DNA from 4 places in the Rhizobium sp. BK008 genome. Region 4 is predicted to be linked to each of the others. Evidence: predicted binding sites of a transcription regulator. Region 4 holds the regulator's gene; each other region holds the start of a gene.

Region 1 (6,015 bases), on a different contig from region 4:
CGCCGGTTTTGTGGATAGGCAAGGATATCAGGCGTTCCGTCGGAAAAGACGAGACGCGCGCCCGGTTGAACCCGGATAGGATCGAGAATGACCTCTGTTTTTCCCTTCTTCTTCGCCTCAGCCAGAATCTCATCCCTGTTCTTGTATCTCTCCTCAAGCTGCTCCGCCTGGGCATGCGCTCGCACAACGCCGGCAACCGAATTGCGGTCCGCAATCCCGAGACCGCCGAGCTTCAAATAAGCGGCCTGCACAACCATCTCTTCCGGACCGGAGGCGCCTTCGAGAAACGAGAAATTCGTTCTCGTGCCGACCTCGAAGAATGCCCGTGCGGTTGTCATGCGAACACGCCGTGCATGAACCAGCGAGGGTCAAGCTCCTGACCATAAAAACCACGACGATAGATCCAGAAGCGATGCCCGGTCTCATCCTCAATGCGGAAATAGTCACGCGCCTCGGCCTCATCCCCATCGATCCACCACTCCATGGCAATCCGTTCCGGCCCTTCGCTTCTTGCCACCTGATGCTGCATGCGCCGCCAGCGGAAGATCTGCGGCGGACCATCGGGCACTTCGGCCATCATGATCTCGACCGGCTCCGGCGTTGCAAAGAGCCGCAACGGGCGCTCTTCGCGGAAAGGAAGTTGGATGTCCCGCGCTACCTTCCGCCTGGGAAGACTCTCCATCACAGGAACCGTGATGACGGCGCGTTCCGGCACATGACTCTCGCGAAGCTGGAAGCTTTGCAGGCAATCCGCACCAAGCCGGGCCGACACCCGGTCGACGAAAACAGAAAGCGAGATCTCTCCCTGACGATCGCCCTCGAAATCCCCCTGCGCTTCGTTGAAGGAATCGTGCCGCAACACATTCAACCGCAGGATCTCGAAACCATAGCCGGCATCGAGATCATCATAGACCGCCTGCAATCGCTCGGAAAAAAGCCCGGCAATGAGCTTTGGTTCGCGCAGCGGCTGCGAAGCGCCGACGGAGATACGAAAGACCCTGCCGTCGACGCGGAACAGGACCAGTTCGAACACCCGCCCGCCAGCCCCCCGCGCCTCCAGCGACGGCTGCAGCGACATGGCGACCTGCCTGGTGACGGCAAGGATCTGCTCTTCCGTCCCGATGGGCTCCATCAGCCGGCTTTCGGCCGAGAGGCTGGCGACAGGACGCCGGGGAGAGACCGGCTCTTCTTCATGCCCCAGCGCCTGGTCGAGACGCAGAAGCAGTTCCGGCCCGAACCGGCGGGTTAGCGGCGCTCGCGGCGCATCGATGACATCGCCGATATATTTCAGGCCGAGCTTCTTCAGAGCATCGACGGTTTGTCCTTCCAGCCGCAAGGCTGTAACCGGCAAGGACACCAGCACATGTTCCGCCTCTTCGTCCTCGATCACGCCACTCTGCCCGAAGCGGGACACCGCCCAGGAAAGGCCGGGCGATGATGAAATCGCGCCCCGTGCATCGAACCCCATATGAAAAAGCCGCGACAGCACATCCCGAAGAAGCGCCTTTTCACCGCCGAACAGATGGGCGCAGCCGCTAATGTCGAGAAACAGACCGTCCTTGCTGTCGAATGCCACCAGCGGCGTATAACGGTCGCACCAGTCGGCAATTGCCTCCAGCAGCCGGCGGTCGGCCGCCGGATCCTCTTCCGCGACCTCGAGCATTGGATACATGGCGCGCGCTTCGGCAACGCCCAAATCCTTCCTCAACCCCAGCCTCTCGGCCAACTCGTCCAGTGCCGTCAGCCGAATGGCATTGTTGAGCTTGCCGGAACAGACGATAGGCGGCGTCTCAGGACGCCCTTTCGAACGCCAGGAGAGCCCCCATCGTTTGCGGGCGATGCGGTCCGTTGGCAGATGCGGGAAGCTGAGCGCCAGAATGCGCTGACTGTTCGCCTGGAGGACGAACGAGGTTTGGTTCGGCGACAGGGAGAAATTCGCGTTCATGGGGATTCCACTCCAGAAGAAAGGAGAGCGAAGCCGGATTGCGGCTCTTCTCCAGCGTGAGACGGAAAATCGGATTGCCGATGCTGCCGGAAAGCCTCGATCCGTCCGGCAACGGCCGTAGACCGGCCGGGGCCGGTTCGACATGCAGACGGAAAGCCGCACTGCTTGCCTCCTCCGCTCCGGCCTGGCGCACGAGAAAGAGTGGATGGCGGGCAGCCCGCGCCCGAAGACTGAGCCTGCGGCTTTCGGTCAGCCCGAAATGGGCGGGATTGCCTCGCACTTCGAAGATGACGGCCGAGAAGGCAGCGCTTTCCACCGCCGCCTCCACCAGCCAGAGCGCCTCGTCCAGCTTGCGTGGCGCGGCGTGGAGAAACCGCTCCGGGCTCAGTCCGAAATCCCGAAGTCCGGGGGCATAGGGACGGCCGGCCTCCAGCGTGCCGATTGCATCGCCGATCCAGAGCAACGGCAGAAACCTGCCGGCATCCGCTTCCTGTTTCTGCAGCCGTGCGGCAACAGCCATAGCCAGCCCGCTTGCCGCACCGGCATCGCGAGACAGAGCCGAGCGGAATTCGGTGATCGCATCGAGCGGCAGGCCGCCTTCCAGTGCCCCATCGAGGAACTCTATTCCAAACGGCAGGGGCGGCAGAGTGCGCTCCTGGCGGGCCTTGCGTCCTTCCGCCACGGCTTCCCGTTCCGCCGCGGCAAGCGCCGGCGCGGGCTTTCCCTCCAATCTGGCGATGGTTTCGCGGAGCGCAAAAAGCCGCTCGCGCGCCAGGGCGTGCTGCGCCATGGCGTTCTCCAATCCGTCTTGTTCCTGTTATGTTCTTATAGATTCCAGAGAGCTAATGAAGAGTCAACGGCCATTCTCTATGAATTTATTCCTGCCTTTGATTCCGCACTCGAAAATCGGCGATAAAGGTTCTATATGGGCCCGCAAAGGAAGGAATATTCATGGCCCGCAGAGACCAGAGCGATGATTGGCGGGACCGCCATGCGCCGACGATCAGCACCTTCGAGTCGCTGGCAATGGAGGCCTACAGCCATCTGCCGGATGAATTCCGCCAGCTGACGACCAACCTCACGATCGAGATCGAGGATTTCCCCGATGACGACGTTTTCGAGGACATGGCGCTGGAAACCCCTTTCGACCTGCTCGGCCTTTTCGAGGGCAGGGGCATTTCCGAACGTTTCACGGTGGAAACCGGCGAGATGCCGAACCGCATCCGCCTCTACCGCCGCCCCATCCTCGATTACTGGGCTGAGAACGATGAGACGCTCGGCGATATCATCACCCATGTCCTGATCCACGAGATCGGCCATCATTTCGGGCTGAGCGACGATGACATGGAGCGGATCGAGGCCAGCGCCGAGGAAGCCGCCGAGCGCTAAACCGCGCGTTTGGCAGAACGCGCTACTGCTCGGAGAGCTTCATCTCAGGATCGTAATCCTTGCCTTCGACATGTTTGACGACGGCCTGGCCGCACTGCATCGCGCCGGTTGCGGCATTGAAGGCATAGGTCGGCGAGCCCTCCAGCGACCAGCCCTTGTTGAGGGCGGCGGTAACCTTGTGGCAGAAGGAAGCATCGTCGGGACCGGTCAGGAAGCGGTAGAGTTTCATCACATCGTCTTTCGTGCTGCAGCCTGGCGGGCTGCGATCAGGCGGGCTTTATGAACCAGACTTTCCGCCTGGACAAGATGCAGCCGCTCGATCATCCGACCGCCTGCATTGATGACGTTCAGCCCCTCGGAAGCGGGATCGGCAAAGGCTGATATGATCGCCTCCGCTTCCGCAATCGCGGCCGGATCCGGGCCGAAATGGCGATTGGCGGGCTCGATCTGCGCGGGATGGATCAGCATCTTGCCGGTAAAGCCCATGGCCCGGCCCTGCTGACATTCGGCATCGAAACCCTGCTCGTCCCTGAAATCGTTGAAGACGCTGTCGATCGCATCGAGCCCGTAGGCGCTGACCGCAAGGACGACCTGCATCAGCCACGGCACGAGATAGCTCCGTCCCGGCTGCGGCAGCACGTCGGTTTCCTTGCGCAGGTCGTTGAGCCCGACGACGAGACAATCGAGCCGCGAGCCCGGCGTGCGCCCGGCCTCGGCGATATCAGCCGCATTCAGGATGCCGCGCGGCGTCTCGATCATCGCCCAGATGCGCAGATCTTCGGGCGCATCCGCCTCGGAGAGAAGGTCGCTGATATCAGTGACATCCTGCGGCTCGTCGACCTTCGGCAGCAGAACGGCATCGGGACCAAGCGCCGTCACCAGCTTCAGATCGGCCAGGCCGAAATTGGACGACAGGCTGTTGATACGGATGATCCGCTCCTTGCCTTGGAGCGGCCGATCCGAAAAAAAGCGCCTCAGGTTTTCCCGCGCTTCCGCCTTCTTTTCCGGCGCCACCGAATCCTCGAGATCGAAGATCACTGCATCGCAATCGACCGCATGGGTCTTTTCGAGGGCGCGGGGGTTGATGGCAGGCACGCTCAGCACCGAACGGCGCAGGCGAGGGGTCACGGGGTTTCGGCTCATGGCGAATTAGTGCCAAGCTTTGACAGCCGAAGCAAGCAACCTGCCCCAGAACATCCAGCAGAACAACAAAAAGCCATGCTTGCCTTGCAGAGAGGAAAGAGAAGGACCACATTCCTTTCCGAAGAAAGGTCTCTAACCATGCAGAACATTCGCTCCATCTTCCTCATGCTTGCCGGCGCCACCGTTTTCGTGGCCATGCTGCTTCTCACCTTTTCGGTGACGCTTGCTGTCGGCGGCATCCTGACCGTACTCATGGTCGGGCGCGCGCTGTCGATGAAGATGAAGCCCGCTCCGATCCGTGCCAAGGCAAACAACAATAAGCCGGAGATGCGGGTGTGGAACGACGGCCGCGGCACGATCATCGATCTCTGATCACCTTTTCACTGAAGATTTCGTTCGCTGAAAAATTTCGGCCGACACTGTCGGATCACGCTTCCATGCTGCGTCCTTGAAGCAGCCAGGCATTCAGCCGGCGCTAAAAACGAATGGAGGACAAGCATGGATGCGACAGAGAGCAACCCGACCAAGATGCCGCCGGTCAAGAATGGCCTGCTGCCCTATCTGACGGTCAATGGCGCGGTGAAAGCTGCGGAATTCTACACGAAGGCTTTCGGCGCCGAAGAGGCCTATCGCGTGCCGGTCGACGAAAACGGCAGAACGATGCATGTGCATCTCTACATCAACGGCAGCTCCCTCATGCTGTCGGATGCCTATCCCGAATACGGCCATCCCTTCAAAGGCCACGAAGGCTTCGCCATCCAGCTGGTTATCGACGATATCGATTTCTGGTGGGATCGCGCGGTTGCGGCCGGCGCCGAAGTCGTCATGCCGGTCGAACTGATGTTCTGGGGCGACCGCTACGGCCAGCTTCGTGATCCGTTCGGCGTCCTCTGGGGGTTGAACGCACCGTCCAAATAAGGGGACCGGCGCAATCGGCAGGCCGCGCGAAACGTCGCGTGGCCGCCATCTGTGAAAGATTCTCCTTCATTTCGACGAAAAACTGGACTAGATGCAAATTCAGAAAGTAGATTTGCTGAAATGGAGCATGGATCATGGATAAATTCGTGAAGCTCACGGGCGTTGCAGCGCCGCTGCCGGTCGTCAACATCGACACCGACATGATCATTCCGAAGGATTATCTGAAGACGATCAAGCGCACCGGCCTCGGCACCGGCCTCTTCGCCGAAGCCCGCTACAATGAGGACGGCTCGGAAAACCCGGATTTCGTGCTCAACAAGCCGGCCTATCGCGATGCCAAGATCCTCGTTGCCGGCGACAATTTCGGCTGCGGCTCGTCGCGCGAGCACGCGCCCTGGGCGCTTCTCGATTTCGGCATCCGCTGCGTGATCTCGACCAGCTTCGCCGACATTTTCTACAACAACTGCTTCAAGAACGGCATCCTGCCGATCAAGGTCAGCCAGGACGATCTCGACAAGCTGATGGACGACGCCTCGCGCGGCTCCAACGCCATCCTGACCGTCGACCTCGAGAGCCTCGAGATCACCGGCCCCGATGGCGGTTCGATCAAGTTCGATCTC
Region 2 (6,015 bases), 980 kb from region 4:
ATTCTCATGCTTGCGCAGGCGTGAAAGCACGGAGAAGCGGGCCAGCATTTCGAGCGTCGCCGGGGCGCATGGCGCATCGGCGAGTTCGGATCCCTCGATCAGCTTCTCGTAGATCTTCTGCTCTTCCGTCACGCGCAGACAATAGGGCACCTTGATGACGCAAATACGGTCGATGAACGCTTCGTTGTTCTTGTTGGCCTTGAAGGTCTGCCATTCCGCCTCGTTCGAATGCGCAAGAACGATGCCGGAGAAGGGTATGGCGCCGATATTCTCGGAGCCGATATAGTTCCCCTCCTGCGTCGCCGTCAGCAGCGGATGCAGCATCTTGATCGGCGCCTTGAACATCTCGACGAATTCGAGCACGCCCTGATTGGCGCGGTTGAGGCCGCCCGAATAGCTGTAGGCATCGGGATCGTTCTGGGAATAGGTCTCCAGCTTGCGGATATCGACCTTGCCGACCAGCGACGAGATATCCTGATTGTTCTCGTCTCCAGGCTCGGTCTTGGCGATGGCGATCTGGCGCAGCCGCGAAGGCTGTACTCTGACGACGCGGAAGCGGGAGATATCGCCGCCGAAATCGTCGAGTCGCTTCAGGCACCACGGGCTCATCAGTCCGTTCAGGCGACGCAGGGGAATGCCGTATTGCTCCTGCAGGAGCGATCCCATCGTGTCCGGGTCGAAGAGGTTGAGCGGACTTTCGAAAACGGGGCTGATCTCGTCACCGGCCTTCAGCACGTAGATCGGATGAACCTCCATCAGCAGCTTCAGCCGCTCCGCCAGCGACGACTTGCCGCCGCCGACCGGGCCGAGCAGATAGAGGATCTGCTTGCGCTCTTCGAGCCCCTGGGCTGCGTGCCGGAAGAAGGAAACGATGCGTTCGATTGTCTCTTCCATGCCGTGGAAGCCGGCAAAGGCGGGATAGATCCGGATGGTCCGGTTCATGAAAATCCGGCCGAGGCGCGCGTCCCTGGCGGTATCGACCATCTGCGGCTCACCTATCGCGGCGAGCAGCCGCTCGGTCGCATTGGCATAGGCAAGCGGTTCTTTTTTACAAAGGTCGAGATACTCCGCGATCGACATATCGGTCTCGCGGCGCGCATCATAACTGCGGGTGAACGCATCAAATACGGATTCGCTCAGCATGGGCCCTCCATTCAAGGTTACTGCCACAGGCTCTAGGTCGTCATACCAAAGGAGATGGCCACGACATTCCTAAGAATCAATAGTTTCGCAGGTATATTCCACGCTCACCGGCTGTTTCTGGCAATGCACAAAAACGTGCATGCACCGGTTATTTTTTTACTCTACGAAACTGTTTCTTATTGTAGTTGAGAAAAGGGCTTTTGCGGTATCAGCACATTTCGCGACGTGACAGAAAGATGAAAAGGGTGTGCAATGTCGCCCGTGATTCGAGCCCTGGAAAAATCGACGCTTGGCAGCCAATCTGCGCAAAGTCGATGCTGGACAGCGCATACCCATCCGCGCCTGACATGATAAAGACGGGCGCATCACAGCCATGCGCCCGTTTTTCGTAACGATATGCCACCGGCGCGACTCAGCCGTTGAACGCCTTTTCCAGCGCGGCGATATCGATCTTGATCATGCCGAGCATCACCTCGGTCACCCGCCTCGCCCGCTCGCGGTCGCTATCGGCGACCATCTCGGAAAGCATGCGCGGCACGATCTGCCAGGAAAGGCCCCAGCGATCCTTCAGCCAGCCGCAGGCCTCCGGCGTGCCGCCATTGGCGAGGAATGCCTCCCATATCCGATCGATCTCGGCCTGGCTTTCCAGGAGAATCGCGATCGAGAAGGAATGGTTGAAGCTATCGAGCGGCCCGGCTTTCATCGCCAGGAAGGCCTGGTCGCCGAGCGTGAACTCGATCAGCTCGACGCTGCCGGGAGGCCCGCTCGGCGTTTCCGCCGGCAATATAGTGATGCGGCCGATCCGGGAGTCGGGGATAACGGATGTGTAGAATTCGACGGCTTCGCGCGCTTGCTCGGCGAACCAGAGATTTGAAACGACCTTCGGCATGAAACGGCCTCCTTGTTGACGAGTATTGATCCGGACCCCGTCCGATGATCGAAGCCCGATGCTTCAAGGACGTCGCGCCGGCATCGCTTCCGACAGGCTGCGATCTGAATTTTTTCGCCCGGTTCGCCGGCATGGCGATCGCAGCCGCGCTCGCGGCGCCCTTAGTGCCCAGAGCATCCCGCTTGGGATAGCGGCCACTTGGGAATGAAAGCAGAACATCTTTTCTGGTCTTTCCTTCCCGAATCACTACATTACGCGCCATGAGCAATAGTTTCGACGATATTCCCTTCTTTGATGAAGAGCCGGGCGAGATGGCGCGCAAGCCGCAGCCGCCTCAGGCTTCGTTGGGAAAGGCGCCTGCAACAGGGAGCATTGCAGCTGGAGGCCTCGCCGCGCGCGCCATGGCGGCCCGCGACGGCGGCAAGCGGCCGGATTATCTCGCCGGGCTGAATCCTGAGCAGACAGATGCCGTCGAAACGTTGGAGGGCCCGGTCCTCGTGCTCGCCGGCGCCGGCACCGGCAAGACACGGGTGCTCACCACCCGCATTGCCCATATTCTCAACACCGGCCGCGCCTTCCCCTCGCAGATCCTCGCCGTCACCTTCACCAACAAGGCCGCCCGCGAGATGAAGGAGCGCATTGCGCTGCTCGTCGGCGGCGCCGTCGAAGGCATGCCCTGGCTCGGCACCTTCCACTCGATCGGCGTCAAGCTGCTGCGCCGCCACGGCGAACTCGTCGGCCTGCGCTCCGATTTCACCATTCTCGATACCGACGACGTCGTCCGCCTGATCAAGCAGCTGATCCAGGCCGAAGGCCTCGACGACAAGCGCTGGCCGGCCAAGCAGTTCGCCGGCATGATCGACACCTGGAAGAATAAAGGCCTCGGGCCTGCCGATATTCCCGAGGGCGACGCCCGCGCCTTTGCCAATGGCCGCGGCCGCGATCTCTATTTTGCCTATCAGAATCGCCTGACGACGCTGAACGCCTGCGACTTCGGCGATCTGCTGATGCATCCGATCGCGATCTTCCGCAAGAATCCGGATCTCCTGAAGGAATATCACGGCCGCTTCCGCTATATCCTGGTCGACGAGTACCAGGACACCAACACCGCCCAGTATATGTGGTTGAGGCTCCTCGCCCAGCGCGCCAAGGGCGAGCCGCAGAATGTCTGCTGCGTCGGCGACGACGATCAGTCGATCTATGGCTGGCGCGGCGCGGAGGTCGACAATATCCTGCGCTTCGAGAAGGATTTCCCCGGCGCCAAGGTGATCAAGCTCGAGCGCAATTACCGCTCGACCGAACATATTCTCGGCGCCGCGGCGCATCTGATCGCCCATAATGAAGGCCGGCTCGGCAAGACGCTGTTCACCGACCGCTCCGATCCGGACGACGTCAAGGTTCAGGTCCACGCCTCCTGGGATTCGGAGGAGGAAGCCCGCGCCATCGGTGAGGAGATCGAGCAGCTCCAGCGCAGCAAGCATCTGCTGAACGACATGGCGATCCTTGTACGCGCCTCCTTCCAGATGCGCGAATTCGAAGACCGCTTCGTCACCCTCGGCCTCAATTACCGCGTCATCGGCGGCCCGCGCTTCTACGAGCGCCTGGAAATCCGCGATGCCATGGCCTATTTCCGCCTGGTCGCTCAAGCCTCCGATGACCTCGCCTTCGAGCGCATCATCAATACGCCAAAGCGTGGCCTCGGCGATACGACGGTGCGTGCGCTGCACGACTACGCGCGCGCTCGCGACATCCCGATGCTTGCGGCAGCGGCCGACATCATCGAGACCGACGAGCTGAAACCGAAGGCGCGAAAAGCCCTCTTCGACGTGATTCAATCTTTCCGCCGATGGCAGGAACTGCTTGAAAACACACCGCATACCGAACTTGCCGAGCAGATCCTCGAAGAGTCCGGCTATACCGACATGTGGAAGAACGACAAAAGCGCCGAAGCTCCCGGCCGCCTTGAGAACCTTAAGGAACTGATCCGCTCGATGGAGAGCTTCGAGTCGATGCGCGGCTTCCTTGAACATGTCTCCCTCGTCATGGATGCCGAGACCAACGAGAACCTCGACGCCGTCTCGATCATGACGCTGCACTCGGCCAAGGGCCTGGAATTCGACACCGTCTTCCTGCCCGGCTGGGAGGAAGGCCTCTTCCCGCACCAGCGCTCGCTGGATGAGAGCGGCCGCGCCGGCCTGGAGGAGGAACGCCGCCTTGCCTATGTCGGCATCACCCGCGCCAAGCACCGCTGCCATATCTGGTTCGTCTCCAACCGCCGCATCCACGGTCTCTGGCAGTCGACCCTGCCCTCGCGTTTCCTCGACGAACTGCCGGAAACCCATGTCGAGGTCGCCGAAATGGAGCAGAGCTATGGCGGTTACGGCCGCGGCGGCTACGGCCAGTCCCGCTTCGACAAGGCCGAGCCCTTCGCCAATTCCTATTCCACCCCAGGCTGGAAACGCGCCCAGGCCAACAAGACCGACGCCACCCGCGACAATTGGGGCACCCGCTCCGGCCACGCCGTCGAACGCATCGGCTATGGCGAAAGCGGTCCGAAAGGGCGCACGATCGACGGCGAGCTGGTGGCGAAATCGACCTCGTCGGAACCGTCGCGATTCACCCTCGGCGATCGCGTGTTCCATCTGAAATTCGGCAACGGCAACATCACCGGCATCGAAGGTAACAAGCTGACGATCGAGTTCGACCGGGCCGGACAGAAGCGGGTGCTGGACGGGTTCGTCGAACGCGTCTGACCTTGCGTCAGCACCTTCAGCCGAGCATCCGCATGCTTCCAAGCCCGAGAATATCGTTCATCAGGGCAATTCCCATCCCGGTGGCGACGATCGACAATCCGATCAGGAAAAGCCGGCGAGCCCGGTCATATTTGACAGCCACCAGTGAGTCCCGCGCCAGAAGATCGGCAAACACCTTCACCTGAATGGCGATGCCGACCGTCAGGAACGACATCGGCAGAAGATCGATGCGGCTCCAGTCATTCGGATTGGATACCCAGAGACTGATGAAATTGAGGGAGAAACCGAGGATGATCCCGGTCGCCGTCAGCGATCCGTTGCGGAAGGTCGCATCGATCTTTTCGTCTGGCTCGGGCTCGGACATGGCTTCGCTTCCTGCTTCTGAGGCAAGAAAGGCAGAAATCGCGGCCGCGAGCAAGATCGACCTAGCGCCAAATTTCCCCGACAAATTAGCAGAACTCCACATTGAGGTCCTCCCAGGCCCGAAGCTACGATAGCTGTGGCTGCTGCTACGGCAGTCCTACTTCAATAAACAAGCCTGAATCGTCAGCGTCACCTTGCGCGCCAGCGTGTGTTCCATCTGAAATTCGGGGCTGCAACATTGTCGGGGTCGAAGGCGATAAGTTGACAGTGCTTTCAATCGGGAGGGGCAGAAGCGTGTGGTGGAGGCGCTTGTCTAGCATGTGTGATCCGGATCTATGTTATAGCACCGGAAAACGCCGACCTAATCTCCGAAAATGTAGTTGAAAACCTTAGATTCAAGTTATTATCAGCTGCAATCGCGGAATTGAAGGCCGTGCAGAAGTGGCGTTTCTTCTCCATTCTTACATCATACAGGTGAGGCAACAACTCAGCTTCATCGCGCTCGAAAAGCGTCTTTGTCCCGCTGTCAAGCAAGTCGCGTCTGAGCCTCTCTACGGCATTATCAAGTATGACGTCAGCTGATTTTCGTGCGAGCCAATCCTTGGAAAGAGCAGTCTTCCAGACATCGAGAGGCGCGAAGCTTTCGAGACTCGAATTTGGCCTAAAACCAACTCGTATACATTCCTTCGCCATTTCCGAACTCGGTTGAAACCATAGCAGTCGAGCATTTTTAGATTTCTCAGAGACCATCTTGTCGACAAAGGTCGTCTTAGCTATTTCTCCTGCCTTATCGCGATCAACGAGCCCGACGCCGATGACTTTCGGCATGGCTCGACTCTTTTGCAAATGATGCCACGCTATTATATT
Region 3 (6,015 bases), on a different contig from region 4:
GGCTACTACCACGCCACCAAGTTTGCGGTCGAAGCCCTGTCGGAATCGCTTTCGCATGAGGTCAAACCGCTTGGCATCGATGTGACGATCCTCGAACCCGGCGCCTTCCGAACGGATTGGGCCGGCCGGTCGATGGTCGAATCCGCCACGATCATCGACGATTACGCCGAGACCGCAGGCAAGCGGCGCCAGGCCACCCGTTCGGTCTCCGGCAAGCAGCCGGGTGATCCCACCCGAGCCGCAACGGCAATCCTATCGGCATTCGAGGCGGACGAGCCGCCGCTTCGCCTCCTGCTCGGTGCACCCGCCCTGAAAATCGCCCGCGAACGGCTCGATGCGCTGCGCGCAAATTTCGACACCTGGGCGGAGACGACGCTCAGCGCCGATTTCCCAAGCTGACCGCCACGAAAACCTCAACCTGCAATGGAGCTTGAAATGTCTGATATCAAAGGAAAAGTCATTGCCATCACCGGGGCCAGCAGCGGCATCGGAGAGGCTACGGCCAGGGTGCTGGCTGCGGCCGGCGCGCATATCGTGATCGGCGCACGTCGTACCGATCGGCTGAAGGAACTTGCCGACGACATCGCCGCAAAGGGCGGGACGGTGCGCCTGCGACAGCTTGACGTCACCGACCGCTCGCAGGTGGAAGCCTTCGCAGGCTTTGCCAGATCCGAATTCGGACGGCTGGACGTGATCGTCAACAATGCCGGCGTCATGCCGCTCTCGCCGCTCGATGCCCTCAAGGTCGACGAATGGGACCGGATGGTCGACGTCAACATCAAGGGCGTTCTCTACGGCATTGCCGCAGCGCTTCCGATCATGAAAGCGCAGGGGTCGGGGCAGATCATCAACCTGTCTTCGATCGGGGGCCACAGCGTCTCTCCGACGGCTGCCGTCTATTGCGCGACGAAATTCGCGGTGCGGGCGATCTCGGACGGATTGCGACAGGAGACCGACCGCATCCGGGTGACCGTCATCTCTCCCGGCACAACGACATCGGAACTGGCCGAGACGATCACCGATCCGACCGCGCGGGATGCGATGAAGGCTTTCAGGGCGATCACGATCAGCCCCGAGGCGATCGCCAATTCGATCCTCTACGCCGTCAGCCAGCCTGATGACGTCGATGTCAGCGAGATCATCATCCGGCCGACAGCCAGCCCGCATTGAGCGGCTGAGATTGCTGCCAAAGCAATTCCCGCAAAAGTGTAGCGCGGTTTCGCGTCCGGAATTGCGGAAACGAAAAGCCTCCGCCGCCTAAAAACCCAGGGACTGCTGGGCGGGCGGCGGCGGTGCGAGATTGACGCCTTCGAGTTCCAGCATGCGGGCCTTCGATGTCGAACCGCCGGGCGCGGAGAAGCCGCCGATCTTGCCGCCGGCCGCAAGCACCCGGTGACAGGGGATGATCAGAGCGACCGGGTTTTTCGCCATCGCCTGGCCGACGTCGCGGGCGGCCTCGGGCCCGGCGCCAAGCTCCTTCGCCAGCGCGCCGTAAGTGGTCGTGCGGCCCCAGCCGACACGCCGTGCCGCCGCATAAATATCCCGGAAGAAGGCATCCTGGCCGGCAAGATCGAGTTCGACTCCGGAAAAATCCGTCTCCTCGCCCTGGAAATAGCGCTTCACGGCGGCAACCGTCTCTAGCACAGCTGGCGTCGGCGCGCCGGGTTCGGCATCCGGTAGGCGGCGCAGCAGCAGCCGTTCGGTCGCTTCCGCTGATTTGGTCGGCAGTTGGAAACGGGTGATGCCGGCATCGCTCCAGGCGATGCCGCAGAAACCGCCCGCGGTTTCGAAGATGAGATAGTGGTGCGTTGTCTCAGCCATGACAGCCTCCGCATGTTCGATTGCCTTCAAAATCGTATGAGACGGCCGCTGTTTCAACCCGTTTCTTGCGCGTACCGGGCTTTTCGAAAGTCCACTTCATCCGGCGCCGGGCAAGGGTTCGGATGAATTTAACGCCAAGCATATCGGGACATTATGTTCTCTTTTTGTTCTTGAGGTGCGGTCCTGTTGAGAATATCCTCCGTCGCGTTTTGGAAACGACGCGTCAGGTCATGACGACCGTGAGGGCCTATGAACCAGATTTCCCTCGATTTCGAGTGTGACAAGAATCGTCGCGAGCGGCCGAACGAAAGTTACACCGGCAGACACCGGCTTTTCTTCGCTCTCTGCCCTCCCGATGCCGTCGAACGGCAGGCGGCCGCGATCGCCGATGACCATGGCAAAGCTTTCTCTCTTTCCGCAAGACCACGCCTGACGACGCTGCACGTGACGATCATCGGCATCGATGACTATGAAGAATTACCGGAGGACGCGGTCTTTGCGGCGCGCCAGGCCGGCGCGACGGTGGAGAGCGCACCGATCACGATCACCTTCGACAGGATCATGAGTTTCAAGCGGGAGGGCAAGGCGCGGCCACTCGTGCTTTGCGGTGAAGGCGGACGAAAGCCGCTCACACGGCTGCATGTCCAACTCGGTGTCGGCATGCACAATGCCGGATTGCGGCACAATACAAGCCGGCATTTCACGCCACATATGACGCTGCTCTACGACCGCAAGGCCGTGCCGCCGACAAGCCTCGACAGACCGGTTTCATGGACGGCCGCCGAATTCCTGCTCGTCCACAGTGTTCTCGGAAAGACCGAACATCGGGTCATCGATCGCTGGCCGCTGCTCGGCTGCGGGCAATGATGGATCGCGGCTTGCGCTTGCCTGATTTCCGCGCATAAAGCTCTGAAGGCCTGTTCCGGCATTGACGCAAACGGGAGCGAAAGCGGCATGGACATTTCAGAGATCATCATCCCGGGCGATACGCCGGGAACGGAGTGGCGGCTGCCGGTGCTGCGCTTTACGGGCCACGATCCGGAGGCGCCCAAGACCTATATCCAGGCGGCCCTGCATGCCGGCGAGCTGCCTGGAACGGTGTTGCTGCATTTCCTCTGCGAGCGGCTGCGGCAGGCGGAAAGCCAGGGCGGGATCGCCGGCGATGTCACCATCGTGCCGCAGGCCAATCCGATCGGTGCGGCGCAGTCGCATTTCGGCGAATTGCAGGGCCGTTTCGACCTGGGCTCGCGCACCAATTTCAACCGGGATTTCCCGCTGATCTCCCTTGTCGATCGGGCCTCACTGATCGAGGACCTCGATGACACCCCGGCTACCGACAGATTGAAGCGGCAACTGCTGCATATGGCGCTCGGTGCCGACCTCGTGCTCGACCTGCATTGCGACGACGAATCCCTGCAATATGCCTACATCGACGAGGCCTTCTGGCCTGAGGCGGCCGATCTCGCCAGCGCGCTCGACATGGAGGCCGTGCTGCTTTCGGATGGCGAAAGCTCGGCCTTCGAGGAGGCCGTCGGCTTTGCATGGAAATATGAAGTCCCCGGCGAGCGCCGCTCCCGATTGCCCGGCAAACTCTCCGTCACCGTCGAACTGCGCGGCAAGCGCGACGTCGATCCGGTGCTGGCGAAAAAGGATGCGGACGGGCTCTGGCGCTTCCTGGAGGCACGGGGGATCGTCGGCGACAGGAAGCAAGCGTCAACGACGTTTTACGGGCCGGCCGTGCCGCTCGACAATGTCGAGATCATTCGCGCTGGAGAAGGTGGCGCCGTGCTCTTCCATCGCAATATCGGCGAGAGGGTTGCGGAAGGCGATCGTCTTGCGACGATCCTCACCCGGCCGGGGCAGCCGGGCGGCAGCATCGAGCTCACCGCGCCGCAGGACGGGCTGATCCTGACCCGAACCTCCGACCGGCTGGTGCGGCGGCGCGGCGACCTGATGAAGATCGCCTGCGAGAACCCAAGCCAGGCGTCGCGCAAGGCCGGGACGCTGGAAAATTGAGCGGGGTTTTGCCTGCGGTGACCATCGGCGCGCAGGGGATAAAACGTCGCACGGCGTTTGCGCCGGCCGGCCTGCATGTTATCTCGCTGTCATCACAGGGAGATCGATCGGGCATGGCCGTCACCATCTATGGCATCAAGAATTGCGACACGATGAAGAAGGCCCGCAGCTGGCTGGAAGAACATAGCGTCGCCTATGAGTTTCACGATTATAAGGCGCTCGGTATCGACCGTGCCCATCTCGAAGCCTGGATCGACAAGGCCGGCCTCGATACCGTGCTCAACCGCGCCGGCACCACCTTCCGCAAACTGCCCGATGCCGAGCGTGAGAACCTGACCCGGGAAAAGGCGATCGCCCTGATGCTCGACCAGCCGTCGATGATCAAGCGGCCGGTGCTGGAGGCTAGAGGCAAGCTGCTGGTCGGCTTCAAGCCGGAGATTTACGCCGGTACGTTCGGCGGCTGACAGACGGCTCGCTGAGCTCAGGGGGAGAGATGTCCAAGACCACGCGCGCGACACAGCTTCTTTCGCAGGCAGGTATCGCCTTCACGGTCCATGCCTATGATTACGATCCCAATGCCGAGCGCGTCGGGCTGCAGGCGGCCGAAGCGCTCGGCGAGGCGCCGCACCGGGTGCTGAAGACGCTGATGGCGGAGGTGGACGGCAAACCGGTCTGCGTCGTCGTACCGTCGGACCGCGAGGTCAGCATGAAGAAGCTCGCCAACGCCTTTCACGGCAAATCGGCCAACATGATGAAGCCCGCCGATGCCGAGCGGTTGACAGGTTATCATGTCGGCGGCATCAGCCCGTTCGGCCAGAAGAAGACGGTGCCGACGGCGATCGAGGAAGCCGCCCTTGCCGAGCCGCTGGTCTTCATCAATGGCGGGCAGCGCGGGCTGCAGGTGCGGATCGATCCGAAGGATGCGTTGACGGTGCTCAAGGCCGTCGCCGCGCCGCTGATTGCCTGATCAGAACAGGATGCCGATGCTCTGGCGATTGAAACTATAAGAAGCGGTCGAGCAGGCCGGCGATCGTCTTCGCCTCGCTTTCGGCAAGCCTGCAGCCGATATGGGTCTCGATCGATCTGGCATAGACGGCCCACATGCGCTCGCGAAGCTTTCGGCCGGCATCCGTCATCACCACCCAGCGGCCGCGGCCATCGCTGGCGAAGGTTTCGCGCCGGACCAGGCCCTCGCTTTCCAGCCGGTCGATCAGCCGGGAAAGATTATACTGCGCCAGCAAGGTCCGCTCCTCGATCTCGTAGGGGCGCAGCCTGCCGTCTTCCGAGCGCGCCAATTCCCACAGCACGTCGTACCAAGCAAGCGGCGGGAGGCCTGCCGCTTTCAGGTCGGCTTCAATCGCGCCAAGCAAGCGCTCGCGGGCGCGCATGATGCTCGTCCAGGCAGAAGTGACAGCTTCGCTCGGATTCGGCGTTTTTTCGGACATAAATGCAATTACATCTACCTTGAATTCAGCCGCAAGTGATATTACATGCAATTACATCTATTATCATCCCGTGGAGACCGCCATGAGCAAGCTTACTCTCGTCAGCCATCACCTCTGCCCCTATGTGCAGCGTTCCGCGATCGCGCTTCTCGAAAAGGGCGTGCCCTTCGAACGCATCAACATCGATCTTGCCGACAAGCCGGACTGGTTCCTGAAGATCTCTCCGCTCGGAAAGGTACCGCTGCTCAGGATCGAAGAGGAGGACGGCAGCGAGGCCGTGCTGTTCGAAAGCAGCGTCATCTGCGAATATCTCGAGGAAACGCAGATTGGCGTCGCCTTGCATCCCAAAGACGCGCTGACGCGTGCCCGCCATCGCGGCTGGATGGAATTCGGCTCGTCCGTGCTTTCCGATCTCTGGGGCTATGAAACGGCCGAGGATGCCTCGCAGCTGGAAATCAAACGCAAGGCGCTCATCGCCAAATTCGCGACAATCGAGACGGTGCTGACGGACGGGCCTTATTTCGCCGGCAACGGCTTCAGCCTGGTCGACGCCGTGTTCGCGCCGGTCTTTCGTTATTTCGATCTCTTCGACACGCTCGGCGACAGCGGCATCTTCGAAGGGCTGGAGCGGGTGAGGCACTGGCGCAAGGCGCTGTCCGAACGGGCAAGCGTCAAGGCCGCCGTCAGTGCGGACTACCCGCAGCGGCTGGTCGAATTCCTCGAAAAGCATAAC
Region 4 (6,015 bases):
GTGGCGCCTTAAAAGCGCCATAGGGGTTAAGCGTCCTCACCGATAGCTATATGATCGCGAAGCTAATGCCAAGTTACCGTGACGGCATTTTGTGCATTGCGGTATCACCTTTTAGGCACTGCAGCGATGAGCCGCGTGCATATCGGAAGCTGATGATTCGACTGGTCTTTTGGCACTCGCGATTTTCCCTCATATTTCAATCGATTATTCTTGCCGGATTTGATGGGAGGTTGCATTCTGGCCGCCTTGGCGGGTGAGCTTGGGCGGCGGATGCAGGAATTGACGACAGTCGAATTGCGGCCGGAAGCAGGCGCCGGCCTTGCCGATACCTCCGGTTTTTCTCCCCCTGCCGTGGTGTCGCGGCCGGCAAGGACGCAGTCGGCGACACCGTTGCGCCATCGCCTGCCGGCTTTGGCCTCGCAATCGCTGCGTGCCGGCAGGCGCATGCTGGGCGAGGAGGCGGATCATGGCCGCCTGCTGCTATTCTCGCCGGTCTTCCTCGGCGCCGGATCAGTCTTCTGGTTTCTTGGAGCATCGGATTTTCCGGTCATTGCACCGCTGCTCTGCCTGTTGGTGCTTACGACCGCGGTTCTGATCGCCAGCCGTATGCGGGCGGCATTGCGGACCGTCCTGCTGGCGCTTGCACTTATGGCCGGTGGCATGGTCTCGGCGGAGTTCGAAAGCTGGCGGGCTTCGACCGTGATCCTCGACTCCGCCGTGACGACGACGGTGACCGGCCGTGTCGAACGGCGCGAAGGCGATGGTCGCGGCCGGTGGCGCTACATTCTGGCCGTCACCGGCACCGAGGCGCCGCAGGTGAAGCGGCCGCCGGAACGGATAACCGCGATCGCCCGCGGCGCCGACGCGCCTTTCGAGATCGGTGACATCATCACCGGCAGGGCTCGGCTGACACCACCGTCAGGCCCAGCACTTCCAGAGCTCAACGACTTCTCTTTCGGGGCCCATTTCGATGGCATCGGCGCCAATGGTTTCTTCTACGGCGCGCCGACGAAAGTCGATTTGCAGGCAGGCCCGCAGGCTGCCAGATCGACGGCGGAAGCCCTGCTCGAATGGCTTTACCGGCTGCGCAGCGGCATCGGCGACCGCATCCGATCGATTCTGCCCGGCGACACCGGCGCTTTTGCCGCTGCTCTGGTGACGGACGAACGGCGCGCCATCTCGAATGCGACCACGGAGGCGCTGCGCCAGTCCGGTCTGGCGCATATCATCGCCATCTCAGGACTCAACATGGCGCTGTCGGCCGGCATCTTCTTCGTCGGCTTCCGGATGCTGCTCAGCCTCTTTCCCGGCGTCGCCCAGGCCTATCCGACGAAGAAGATCGCCGCCGCCGGCGCGCTCATCGCCGTCACGGCCTATTTCCTGATCTCCGGCTTCGCGGTCTCGGCCGAACGCGCCTTCATCATGATGGCCATCATGCTGATTGCCGTCTTCTTTGACCGGCCGTCGATCAGCCTGCGCAATGTCGCTCTCTCCGCGCTCGTCATCCTCGTCATTTCGCCCTCCGAAGTCCTGGGGCCGAGCTTCCAGATGTCCTTTGCCGCAACCTTGGCGCTCGTGTCGGGCTATCAGCTGTGGAAGGATCGGCGCGTCCGCGAGAATGCCTTCCTGAAGCTGCCGATCGTCAGGCCTTTCGTCGCGGTTGCGGGGTTCTTCGGCGGTGTCTTCCTGACCTCGCTGATCGGCGGTTTCTCCACCGCACTGTTTTCGATCGAGCATTTTCATCGCCTGACCGCCTACGGCCTGCCGGCAAACCTCGCGACGATGCCGATCATCTCCTTCATCATCATGCCGGCCGGGTTGCTGGCGATGCTGCTCATGCCTTTCGGTCTGGACGTTTTGCCTTGGAAGATTGTCGGATTCGGCCTCGATCTGGTGATCGCCGTCGCCAAGACCGTGTCCGGCTGGGGTGGCGACATCGGCATCGGCCGCTTGCCCGCCTGGTATTTCGCGGTCGCCGTGGCAGGCTTCCTGCTGCTGACGCTGCTCCGCACTCGGCTGCGCCATATGGGCACGTCGATCATGTCAGTCGCAACGCTCATCCTGCTGCTTCTGCCGGTTCCCCGGCCGCCGGATCTGGTGATTTCGGAAGATGGCAGTCTCGTCGCGGTCGTCGAGGCGGCGGCAATGGCCTCCAACCGTGAAAACCCGCCGGATTTCATCTTCGACCAATGGCAGCGCGCGCTGGTCCTGCCGGCGCATGACCCGCCGAAGATGCTGGATGGTCCTGCTGTCCCGCCAGCGGGAGAGGACCGCCGCGTCAAGCTCTCCCGCGATCAGCAGAACGAAGCGAGGGCGGCGATGCGGGCGGCTGCAGCCGGCGGTGACGCAAACCGCTTTTCCTGCGTCAAGAAGGCCTGGTGCATATCAAGGCTTGGCAACGGTCATGTGGTCGCCGTCATCGACAATGCCGCCTATCTCGCTCCGGCCTGCGATGCGGCCGATATCGTGGTAACGTCGGTCCGCCTGCGTTTCAACAGCTGCCGCTCAGGCGCGACGCTCTTCACCGGCGAGACGTTGCGCCGGACCGGTTCCGTCGAGCTGCGGTTCGCGGAGGCCGGCATGGAGGTCACAACCGCATTCGATGATCTGTGGCGGCCATGGATCCGCCATCGCGCCTATGACTGGCGCAGCAACAGCTTTGTCGAAACCGGCCTGCAGGGTGTCAGTGATAGCGGCGAATAAGGCCGACGAGTTTGCCCTGCACCTTGACGCGGTCTGGCCCGAAGATCCGGGTCTCGTAAGCCGGGTTGGCCGCTTCCAGCGCGATCGAGGCGCCCTTGCGGCGGAAGCGTTTGAGCGTCGCTTCTTCGTCGTCGACGAGAGCAACGACGATGTCGCCAGGGCTTGCGGTGCTGCCATTGCGGATGATCACGGTGTCGCCGTCGAAAATGCCGGCGTCGATCATCGAATCACCCTTGACCTCCAGCGCGTAGTGTTCACCGGAGCCGAGCATATCGGCCGGAACGACGATGTCGTGGGTGTTGTTCTGGATTGCCGAGATCGGAACGCCGGCGGCGATCCGGCCCATGACCGGCACGGAGACTGAGTTGCCATTGTCGGCGACGGGTTTTGCAGGAGCGGGAGTGGCGACCGGCTGGGGCTTGCCCAGGCTGCCCTCAATGACGCTCGGCGAAAAGCCGCGCCGGGGCTGGATGCTGGGGCTATAGGCCTCCGGAAGCTTGATGACCTCGAGTGCGCGGGCCCGGTTCGGTAGGCGGCGAATGAAGCCACGCTCCTCGAGCGCAGTAATCAGCCGGTGAATCCCGGACTTCGAAGCGAGATCCAGGGCGTCCTTCATTTCGTCGAAAGACGGCGGAACGCCGGATTCCTTCATGCGCTCATGAATGAAGAGGAGAAGCTCCTGTTGTTTGCGCGTGAGCATCGACGTTGTGACCTCGTGATTGAAACAAATCCAGAACAGACACTATATGTTCCATATGTGTTCCGCAAGTAGCTAAATTTCCGTAAAACTTGGCGCCAACTCGTTGAGATTTTTATTTTCATTCGCCGGATTGGCCGACAAGTCTTGCCTTGCGCGGCACTGTCGCACATCTCTGCCGTGTGAGGAGAGGGGATACCATGAACGAGCATTCCGCCAAACCACGCCCGCTGGATCATGTCGTGCTGCCGGTCGTCAATATCGATCTGGCGCGCGAGAGGCTCGGCAAGCTGGGCTTTACCGTTGCCGCCGATGCGCGTCATCCCTTCGGAACGGAGAATGCCTGCGTCTTTTTTGCCGATAAGACCTATCTGGAGCCGCTCGGGATTGCGAGCGTTAGGGAAAGTGAAGCATCGGCGCGGCAAGGCAATGTCTTCACCGCCCGCAACCGCGCCTTCCGATTCCGCTGCGGCGAGGAAGGGCTTTCGGCGGTGGCCTTCGGCAGCGAGGATGCCGATATCGATCATCGGAATTTCGTCGGCGACGGAGCGAGCGCCGGCGAGATGCTGGCGTTCAGCCGGCCGATGACGATGCCGGATGGTTCTGAGAGCATTGCCGGCTTCAGGCTGGCCTTTGCCGGCGACCTGCGCGCGCCCGATCTCTTTCTCTTCACCGTCGAGCGCGTCAATCCGCTGCCGGCCGACCGCGGCGCGCTGGAGGCGCATGCCAATGGCGTCACCGGCATTGCCGAGGTGGTGCTTTGCGCGCCCGATGCGGCTGCCTTCGCCGCCTTCGTCAGTCTTGCCAGCGCGCAATCGGCAGTCGAGAACACCGGTTTCGGCGTCAAGATCGCGGCGTCGAATGTGAAAATCAGCCTGATGACGCCGGAGGGTTTGGAGGCCTATTTCGAGGTCGCTGTCCCATACGCCGACCGCGGCCTGCGCGGCCGGGCGATTCTCTTCGCTGTCGCCGATCTTGCCGTGACAGAAGCGCATTTGGCTGCTAACGGGGTGACATATACGCGCAAGAACAATCGCATTCTGGTGAAGCCCGCGCCCGGGCAGGGCACGCTTTTCGCCTTCGAGGAAACACGATGAGCACAGATACGAATTCCCAAGTCAAGATCGGCGAGGGCCAGGGCCAGGTCACCTTTTCCAACACCGGCCGCCTGTCGCTGATTGCCGGCCCTTGCCAGATGGAGAGCCGCGACCACGCCTTCATGGTGGCCGGCACGCTGAAGGAGCTTTGCGGAAAGCTCGGCATCGGCCTCGTCTACAAGAGCTCCTTCGACAAGGCGAACCGCACTTCGCTTTCGGCCGAACGCGGCATCGGCATTGAAAAGGGCATGGAGATCTTTGCCGACCTCAAGAAGGAATTCGGCTTTCCCGTCCTGACCGACGTTCATACCGCCGAACAATGCGCCGAGGTGGCAAAGACCGTCGATGTCCTGCAGATCCCGGCCTTCCTTTGCCGCCAGACCGATCTTCTCATCGCCGCCGCCAATACCGGCCGCGTCGTCAATGTCAAGAAGGGCCAGTTCCTCGCTCCCTGGGATATGAAAAACGTCCTGAAGAAGCTTAACGCCAGCGGCAATCCGAACGTGCTGCTGTGCGAGCGCGGCGCCTCGTTTGGCTACAACACGCTGGTTTCCGACATGCGTTCGCTGCCGATCATGGCGTCGATGGGTGCTCCCGTTGTTTTCGACGCCACCCATTCCGTGGCGCAGCCGGGCGGGCAGGGCGATTCCTCGGGCGGCCAGCGGGAATTCGTTGAAACGCTGGCGCGCGCAGCGGTGGCGACCGGCATTGCCGGCGTCTTCCTCGAAACCCATCAGGACCCCGACAATGCGCCTTCCGACGGACCGAACATGGTCTATCTCAAGGACATGCCGCGGCTCCTCGAAAAGCTGCTTGCCTTCGATGCGGTCGCCAAGGCCTGATTACCCAGCTTGACGTTCAACAGTCTGACATGATCGCGCTATAAGCATGTCGCGCAAAACCAAAGAGCAAAGCGCGGACCAAGCGAATGTTAGAGATCGCGACGCGCTTTCGTCCACATCGGAACGCTGGTTCGAAGGCTGGCAATTGCGGCATTGTAATTTGCTCGCCTTCGATTAAGACAGGTTTCGAACGACTTATCACCCACTGAGCAGGAAGAACCCATGACTGCAATCACCGATATCATCGCCCGCGAGATTCTCGATAGCCGTGGCAATCCCACCGTCGAAGTCGATGTCTATCTCGAAGACGGCAGCATGGGCCGCGCGGCTGTTCCCTCGGGCGCCTCGACGGGCGCGCATGAGGCGGTCGAACTGCGCGACGGCGGCAAGCGCTACCTCGGCAAGGGCGTCCAGAAGGCGGTCGATGCCGCCAACACCGAGATCTTCGATGCGATCGGCGGCATCGACGCCGAAAACCAGATCCAGATCGACAACATCATGATCGAGCTGGACGGCACGCCGAACAAGTCGCGCCTCGGCGCCAACGCCATCCTCGGCGTGTCGCTCGCCGTCGCCAAGGCTGCCGCCCAGGCCTCCGGCCTGCCGCTCTACCGTTATGTCGGCGGCGCTTCCGCCAGCCTGCTGCCGGTGCCGATGATGAACATCATCAACGGCG

What was found. The regulator LexA, encoded in region 4, represses DNA repair genes until DNA is damaged. The targets are predictions, from matches to a motif close to TGTTCNNNNTGTGTTCNG.
Region 1: the regulator LexA is predicted to act here: its motif matches at 2,755-2,772, upstream of FHT69_RS34305 (ImuA family protein).
Region 2: the regulator LexA is predicted to act here: its motif matches at 2,233-2,250, upstream of FHT69_RS03080 (ATP-dependent helicase).
Region 3: the regulator LexA is predicted to act here: its motif matches at 1,976-1,993, upstream of FHT69_RS24355 (2'-5' RNA ligase family protein).

The regions. Positions count from the first base shown of each region.
Region 1 is NZ_JACIFK010000005.1:111,768-117,782, reverse strand. It holds gene FHT69_RS20925 (error-prone DNA polymerase) at 1-338, opposite strand, end outside; gene FHT69_RS20920 (Y-family DNA polymerase) at 335-1,780, opposite strand; gene FHT69_RS34305 (ImuA family protein) at 1,791-2,735, opposite strand; gene FHT69_RS20910 (metallopeptidase family protein) at 2,897-3,334, shown strand; gene FHT69_RS20905 (DUF1737 domain-containing protein) at 3,357-3,563, opposite strand; gene FHT69_RS20900 (HpcH/HpaI aldolase/citrate lyase family protein) at 3,563-4,477, opposite strand; gene FHT69_RS20895 (hypothetical protein) at 4,616-4,849, shown strand; gene FHT69_RS20890 (VOC family protein) at 4,976-5,395, shown strand; gene leuD (3-isopropylmalate dehydratase small subunit) at 5,530-6,015, shown strand, end outside.
Region 2 is NZ_JACIFK010000001.1:656,292-662,306, reverse strand. It holds gene FHT69_RS03090 (PrkA family serine protein kinase) at 1-1,143, opposite strand, end outside; gene FHT69_RS03085 (VOC family protein) at 1,556-2,032, opposite strand; gene FHT69_RS03080 (ATP-dependent helicase) at 2,293-4,785, shown strand; gene FHT69_RS03075 (hypothetical protein) at 4,802-5,149, opposite strand; gene FHT69_RS03070 (ATP-dependent nuclease) at 5,482-6,015, opposite strand, start outside.
Region 3 is NZ_JACIFK010000007.1:43,729-49,743, reverse strand. It holds gene FHT69_RS24370 (oxidoreductase) at 1-399, shown strand, start outside; gene FHT69_RS24365 (SDR family oxidoreductase) at 436-1,170, shown strand; gene FHT69_RS24360 (methylated-DNA--[protein]-cysteine S-methyltransferase) at 1,258-1,821, opposite strand; gene FHT69_RS24355 (2'-5' RNA ligase family protein) at 2,071-2,688, shown strand; gene FHT69_RS24350 (succinylglutamate desuccinylase/aspartoacylase family protein) at 2,776-3,837, shown strand; gene FHT69_RS24345 (ArsC family reductase) at 3,951-4,301, shown strand; gene ybaK (Cys-tRNA(Pro) deacylase) at 4,331-4,804, shown strand; gene FHT69_RS24335 (MarR family winged helix-turn-helix transcriptional regulator) at 4,839-5,282, opposite strand; gene FHT69_RS24330 (glutathione S-transferase family protein) at 5,365-6,015, shown strand, end outside.
Region 4 is NZ_JACIFK010000001.1:1,639,588-1,645,602, reverse strand. It holds gene FHT69_RS07970 (ComEC/Rec2 family competence protein) at 271-2,703, shown strand; gene lexA (transcriptional repressor LexA) at 2,684-3,403, opposite strand; gene FHT69_RS07960 (VOC family protein) at 3,601-4,497, shown strand; gene kdsA (3-deoxy-8-phosphooctulonate synthase) at 4,494-5,339, shown strand; gene eno (phosphopyruvate hydratase) at 5,562-6,015, shown strand, end outside.